Regions from separate parts of the Streptomyces sp. DSM 116793 genome, predicted to be linked through region 2. Evidence: riboswitches for the same ligand, from Rfam matches in the RefSeq annotation. Region 2 holds a riboswitch; the other holds the start of a gene.
The links. Region 2 has a riboswitch for glycine ahead of gcvP (aminomethyl-transferring glycine dehydrogenase). Riboswitches for the same ligand answer to the same signal wherever they lie in the genome.

Region 1 (3,650 bases), 6.3 Mb from region 2:
GACAGGGCGCGGGGCGGGCCGAGGGAGCGCACGGGGTCGGGAGCGCGCCGCCGGCTGCCCGCGGATCACTTCTTCCGCTGGTAGAACGGCAGGGCCACCACCTCGTACGGCTCATGGCTGCCGCGGATGTCGACCGCCACGCCCGGCGTGCCCGACGCCGCGTGCTCCGCGTCGACGTAGGCCATCGCGATCGGCCTGCCCAGCGTCGGCGACGGGGCGCCCGAGGTGACCTCGCCGATCACCGTACCGTCCGCGGCGGCCACCACGGCGTAGCCCGCGCGCGGCACCCGGCGGCCCTCGGCGACCAGCCCGACGAGCTTGCGGGGCGGGGCGCTCTCGGCGCGCCGGGCCGCCTCCTGGAGCGCGGCGCGCCCCACGAAGTCACCCGGCTTGTCGAACTTCACCACCCGGCCGAGGCCCGCGTCGAAGGGCGTCAGCGCGGTGCTCAGCTCGTGCCCGTACAGCGGCATGCCCGCCTCCAGGCGCAGCGTGTCCCGGCACGACAGGCCGCACGGCACCAGGCCCGCGCCCGTGCCCGCCTCGGTGAGCGCCGCCCAGAGGCGCTCGGCGTCCCCGGGCGCCACGAACAGCTCGAAGCCGTCCTCGCCGGTGTACCCCGTACGGGCGATCAGCGCGGGGACGCCGGCGACGGTGCCGGGGGCGCCCGTGTAGTACTTCAGGTCCGCGAGCGGGACGTCGGTGAGCGGGGCGAGGATGCCCGGGGAGGCGGGGCCCTGGACGGCGAGCAGGGCGTAGGCGTCGCGGTCGTCGCGCACCACCGCGTCGAAGCCGGCGGCCCGCTCGGTGAGCGCGGCGAGGACGGTTCCGGCGTTGGCGGCGTTCGCCACGACCAGGTACGCGGGGGACTCCCGGGGCTCGGGGGCCGCCTGTCCCGTGGCGGGCTGCGGCGCCGTGCCCGGCCGGCCGGCGGCGAGGTGGTAGACGATCAGGTCGTCCAGGATGCCGCCGTCCGCACGGCAGATCATCGTGTACCGCGCGCGGCCCGGCTTCAGGGCGCCGATGTTGCCGACCAGGGCGTGGTCGAGCAGGGCGGCGGCGCCCGGCCCGGTGACGGTGATCTCGCCCATGTGGGAGAGGTCGAAGAGACCGGCGGTGGTCCGCACGGCCTGGTGCTCGTCGCGCTCGCTGCCGTACCGCAGCGGCATGTCCCACCCGGCGAAGTCGGTCATGGTGGCGCCGAGCGAGCGGTGCACCGCGTCGAGAGCGGTGCGGCGGGACTGGGGGGCGTCATGGGGCATGGCTGGCTCCCGGGGGCAGAACAGGGCGGACGAGATCGGTCCTCCCCCTCTGTCATCGGAACCTGAGAGGTTCGCCGAGAGCCCCGTCCCGCAGGAGACGTCCGGGCGTCCTGGCTTGCACCTTGGGTGGGGCCGCCGGTCGGGCGGCCCGCTTTCCAGAATTGCCTCACCCGCGCGGTACGGGGCCTGAGAGATTCAAGGGAGGACTTGCTCCTTCGGCGCCCCGGCCGATGGCCGGAGGCTCTCCCGCGCGGATTCAAGCGGCCGGTATGCAGTTGGCGCGCACATCATCGCACGGCGCGCGCTCCTCCACGCCCCCAGGCGTGGCCGGTAAGCCCGGCAGGCTTGGCCGGTGCGCCCGGCAGGCGTGGCCGGTGCCCCGTCAGGGGGCGCGAGGCGAATCGCGCGGCGCGCTGGGGAGTGCGTGCTCCGAGTGGGGTGAACCGGGTTCACGGGCCGCGGTGCGACGTCGGCGCTTCGGTGAGCAGCCGCGGTGCGGCTCGGGCCGGTGCGACGGCGGCCGGTCGGCCCTCCTTCGGGGTGCGAGGGCCCGCGTGTGATCGGTGGGGGCCGTGCGACACGCGCGGAGCGCGCTTGTGGACGGGGTGCCGCCATGTGTCGCATTACCGTTTCTTTGCACTTGACGACGGGCAGACCACGTACCAGCCGGCCCGGACAGACACAGAGGGCCGGGACAGCTTGGGGGAGGCCGATCACGGTGGACGGTCCGATCACGGCACGCGGCGCGCACGCCGGGGATGGAGGGGGCGCCCGGCGCGCGCTGCTCCAGGTGCCCCGTGCGCTGCCCGCCCAGGGTGCCCCGGGCGCCGTCCCCGGGCCGGGCACCGCGTCCGCCCCGGATACCGCACCGGCCCCAGGCGCCGCACCCGCCTCGGGTGGCGCTCCGGGTGGCGCGCCCTTCCCGGGCGTCGTGCGGGATCTGCGGGGGTGTGCCGGCCACGGTCCCCGGCGGTTGTCGTTCGCCGCGGGCGACCTCGTCGTGGTCTCCGGGCTGCCGGGGAGCGGCAAGTCCACGCTGATGCGGCGGGCGGTGCCGGGGCCCCGGATCGACTCCCAGGACGCCCGCGAGTGGTGGGCGCGGCGCCTGCCGCGGTGGGTGCCGTATGCGGTCTACCGGCCTCTGGTCCGGGTCTCGCACTATGCGCGGCTGCGCCGCGCGCTGCGCAGTGGCGCGGGGGTCGTCGTGCACGACTGCGGGACGCAGGCGTGGGTGCGGTGGTGGCTCGCGCGTGCGGCGGTGCGGCGTGCCGCGGCTCTGCACCTGGTGCTGCTCGATGTGGCGCCGGGTGCGGCCCTGGCCGGGCAGGGGGCGCGGGGCCGCAGGGTCTCCCGGTACGCCTTCCTGCGGCATCGCAGGGCGGTGGGGAGGCTGGTGCGGGGGCTGACGGCCGGGCGGGTGCCGCGGGGCTGTGCGTCGGCGGTTCTCCTGGATCGGGCTGCGGCCGACGACCTGTGCGCGATCGGCTTCGGTGCGGTGCCCGCACGGTGGTGAGCCGACCCTCCGGGGTCACCCCCGGTGGGGTGCGCCGGTTGTTCTCCGGACCTCGGCGCGGCCGCCGGTCGCTCGCGCCCCACCCGGCGGAGCCCGCATGGACGCGCCCTGCGCCCATTCGGCGCCCCTCGATGGGGTGGTGCCGGTTGTCTGAGGACCACCAGCCCAGTGGGTGGTTGCCCGCGCAGTTCCCCGCGCCCCTTCAAGACGGGGCTGCGCCCCGACAGGTCGCACGGCTGGTCCTGGGGACACCTCCCACGCCCCGGGCACTGGGCCCTGGGGGCGCCGAAGGCGCCGGAAAGGGGCGCGGGGAACTGCGCGAGCGACCCACGACTAACTGGTGGTCCTCAGACAACCGATGCCACCCCGCTGAGGGGGCGCCGGAGGCGCATGGGAAGGGGCGCGGGGAACTGCGCGAGCGACCCACCACCGACTGGTGGTCCCCAGACAACCGGTACCACCCCACCGAGGGGGGCCGAAGGCGCTTCGAAAGGGCGCGCGGCCGCGTCCATACGCGCTCTGCCGCGTGGACGCGAGCAACCCACGATCGCCGCAAGGTCCGCACACCACGGAGCCACCCGCCACGAGGGCGGGGCGCCGCAGGCGGTCCGGAGGGCTGACGTCGGGTTAGGGTGCCAGCCGCAGCAGGGAGCGGCTGCGCACACGGCAAAGGTGCCGGCGCACAAGCAGGACGCAAGGATTGAGAAGCATGGACATACCGCCACAGGCCATGACCCACCCCCACAGCGGCTGGCCGGCCAACGAGCTCGAAGAGGTGCTGGCCGCCTCCCTGGGCGCCCCGGGGGCGGCATCGGCGGGCGCCCGCATCCTGGAGGTCCTGTCCCGCAGCGCCCTGTGGGTGCCGCTGCCCAACGGCG
Region 2 (3,650 bases):
CCGTCGTGCTGAAGGTGCGGCGCTACGACTTCTCCACGCTGACGAGATCGGAGACCCTGCGCGGCCCCACGGACGACCGGGGCGTGGTGCGGGAGGCCGCCGCCCGCCTGCTGGAGGCCGTGGACACCACCGGGGGAGTGCGGCTGCTGGGCGTCGGTGTCAGCGGGCTCGCGGACTTCACGCAGGAGGACCTGTTCGCGCAGGCCGCGGAGGTGCGGACCGCAGAGCCCGAGCCCGTGGCCGAGCAGGAGCAGGAGGAAACGCCCGTTCCGGCCGGGCGGCGCTGGCCGGCGGGCCACGATGTGCACCATGCCGCATACGGGCCGGGCTGGATCCAGGGCAGCGGCCTCGGCAGGGTGACCGTCCGGTTCGAGACCCCAGGATCCCCGCCCGGCCGCGTCCGCACCTTCCGCACCGACGACCCGGACCTCACCCTCTCCGACCCCCTGCCCCTGGTACCGGAGGCGATCACGGGCACACCACCGGGGCACATGGGCACACCACCGGGGCAGGGACAGGAGGACGGCCCCGGCCTGGAGGAGGGCGGCTCCGGACCGGCGAACGACGGCACCGGGCCCGTGAGCCGGGACCCCGACCCCGAACGAAGACCGAGCGCCGAAGCTCCGGACGGCGGTGCCGCACCGCCGTGAACACCGTGTGCGTGGCCGCCGGCCGGGGCGCGGCGAACCGCGCGACCGGCCACCACAGCACCGTCAGGTCGCCACCGTCGCAAGGGGGCGTTTCCGTCGTCTTCGGGCCACCGGCCCGGTAGGGGGCAGGTCGCGCGGTTTCCCGCGCCCCGCTTGCGGGGCGTCGGCGCGCGCCCGAGTCCGGGGCGCGGGCCGCCAGCACCCCGGTGCCGCATTGCCGTGCACACCGTGAGGTGTTTCCGTGGCCCCGTGCCGGCGCTCGGCCTCGGAGGGCCCCCGCCGTGCGCCGCCCGGGTGTGGGCCGCGGGGTGCGGCCCACATGTGCTCACTCCTCACCCCTCGTCCTGCCCCGCCAACCGCCCGAAGTCACGGTCCTCGGGAGGCGGCGGTGCCGCCGTGTCGAGGCCGTAGTGGTGGTACAGCTGCAACTCCTGGGCGGGCGAGAGATGGCGGCCCACGCCGAAGTCCGGCGCGTCCTTGATCAGTGCCCGGTCGAACGGCACACGGAGCGTGCCCTCCTCCAGGCGGCTCGGCTCCAGGGGTACGAAGGCGTCCCGGCTGAAGAAGCCGGTCCGTATGGCGGCCCACTCGGGGACGCCGGTCGCGTCGTCGAGGTACACCTCGTCGACCGTGCCGATCTTCGTGCCGTTGCGGTCGAACGCCTTGCGGCCGATCAGGTGGCGCGGATCGATGTCGCTCTGCACGATCCCTCCAGTGGTTTCCACATCATCCGTAGGCACTACGAAAAAGCACATTCCGGACGTCGGCCACTCGAACGTTCTGCCGCGGCCCCCGCTGGTAGGCTGGCCGTGGCTGCTGAACCCGTGCGGGAGAGCTCCCCGGCTCAGGCCGTGGGGCGCCGAAGGAGCAAATCCTCCCCGGAAACTCTCAGGCCCACGTACCGCACGGACGAGGTCACTCTGGAAAGCAGAGCGGGAGCCCAGGCCTCCGTTCTCACCGACGGTGAAAGCCGGGCGCCGATGGCGCACCGGTGAAGCTCTCAGGTCGAGATGACAGAGGGGGAGGCCGATTCGGGCACCCGCCGTGGTGTCCCTCGCAGGTCGTAGCAGACCAGGAGGCCTCCGCCATGTCCCTCAACCGTACCCCGCTCGCCCGGCTCGAAGAGGGCATCCCCTTCGCCCGGCGCCATATCGGACCCGACGCAGAGGCGCTGGCCAAGATGCTCGCGCAGGTCGGTTACGGCTCCCTGGACGAGCTGACGGACGCCGCCGTCCCCGACGTGATCAAGGACACCGAGGGCCTCCAGTTGCCCGCCGCCCGCACCGAGGCCGAGGTCCTGGACGAACTGCACGCCCTCGCCCAGCGCAATGACGTGCTCGACTCCATGATCGGACTCGGCTACTACGGCACGTTCACGCCCCCGGTGATCCTCCGCAACGTCCTGGAGAACCCGGCCTGGTACACCGCGTACACGCCCTACCAGCCGGAGATCTCGCAGGGCCGCCTCGAGGCGCTGCTCAACTTCCAGACGGTGGTGTCCGACCTGACCGGCCTGCGTACGGCCGGCGCCTCCCTGCTCGACGAGGGCACCGCCGCCGCCGAGGCGATGGCGCTGTCCAGGCGGGTCGGCAAGGTCAAGGACGGTGTCTTCGTGGTGGACGCCGACGCCCTCCCGCAGACCATCGGCGTGATCCGGACCCGCGCGGAACCCGCGGGGGTCGAGGTCGTCGTCGCCGACCTCGCCGCCGGAATCCCCGCGGAGGCGGCCGAGCGCGGCGTGGTCGGCGTGCTGGTGCAGTACCCGGGCGCCTCGGGTGCCGTGCGCGACATCCGCCCCGTCGTCGAGCAGGCCCACGAGCTGGGCGCCATCGTCACCGTCGCCGCCGACCTGCTCGCCCTCACCCTGCTGCGCTCGCCCGGTGAGCTGGGCGCGGACATCGCGGTCGGCACCACACAGCGCTTCGGTGTGCCCATGGGCTTCGGCGGGCCGCACGCCGGCTACCTCGCCGTGCGCGAGGAGTACGCCCGCAACCTCCCCGGCCGGCTGGTGGGTGTCTCCGTCGACGCCGACGGCCACCAGGCCTACCGCTTGGCGCTGCAGACCCGCGAGCAGCACATCCGCCGCGAGAAGGCCACCAGCAACATCTGCACCGCGCAGGTCCTGCTCGCCGTGATGGCGGCGATGTACGCCGTCCACCACGGCCCCGACGGCCTGCGCGCCATCGCCCGGCGCACCCACCGGTACGCCACGCTGCTCGCCGAGGGCCTGCGGCGCGGCGGCGTCGAGGTGGTGCACGACGTCTTCTTCGACACCATCACCGCACGGGTGCCGGGCCGGGCCGCCGCCGTGGTGCGGGCGGCCCGGCAGGACGGTGTGAACCTCCGCCTCACCGACGCCGACCACGTCGGCATCGCCTGCGACGAGACCACCACCCGTGCCCACCTCGGCACGGTGTGGACCGCCTTCGGTGTGACCGCCGACATCGACGCACTGGACGCGGCGCTCACCGCCGCGGACGGCACCGACGGCGACGCGCTCCCCGAGGCGCTGCTGCGCACTGACACGTACCTGACCCACCCGGTCTTCCACCAGTACCGCTCCGAGACCGCCATGCTGCGGTACCTGCGCAGGCTCGCCGACCGCGACTACGCCCTCGACCGGGGCATGATCCCGCTCGGCTCCTGCACCATGAAGCTCAACGCCACCACGGAGATGGAGCCCATCACCTGGCCGGGCTTCGGCGCCCTGCACCCCTTCGCCCCCGCCGAGCAGGCGCAGGGCTACCTCAGCCTCATCCAGGAGCTGGAGGACCAGCTCGCCAGGATCACCGGCTACGACAAGGTCTCCCTCCAGCCCAACGCCGGCTCACAGGGTGAGTTCGCCGGGCTGCTCGCGGTGCGCGGGTACCACCGGGCCCGTGGCGACGAGCAGCGCACCGTCTGCCTGATCCCGTCCTCGGCGCACGGCACCAACGCCGCGAGCGCAGTGCTGGCCGGGATGCGGGTCGTGGTGGTCAAGACCTCGGACGACGGCGAGAT

Region 1: linked by a shared signal. The riboswitch ahead of gcvT (glycine cleavage system aminomethyltransferase GcvT) and the one ahead of gcvP (aminomethyl-transferring glycine dehydrogenase) in region 2 are both predicted to bind glycine.

Annotation. Positions count from the first base shown of each region.
Region 1 covers NZ_CM170494.1:6,835,058-6,838,707, forward strand. Annotated here, with positions in the region: gene gcvT (glycine cleavage system aminomethyltransferase GcvT) at 66-1,259, opposite strand; glycine riboswitch at 1,425-1,518, opposite strand; gene ACSMXW_RS26905 (AAA family ATPase) at 2,062-2,772, shown strand; gene ACSMXW_RS26910 (enhanced serine sensitivity protein SseB C-terminal domain-containing protein) at 3,482-3,650, shown strand, end outside.
Region 2 covers NZ_CM170494.1:554,150-557,799, reverse strand. Annotated here, with positions in the region: gene ACSMXW_RS02440 (DNA polymerase IV) at 1-650, shown strand, start outside; gene ACSMXW_RS02435 (PRC-barrel domain-containing protein) at 983-1,354, opposite strand; glycine riboswitch at 1,468-1,564, shown strand; gene gcvP (aminomethyl-transferring glycine dehydrogenase) at 1,738-3,650, shown strand, end outside.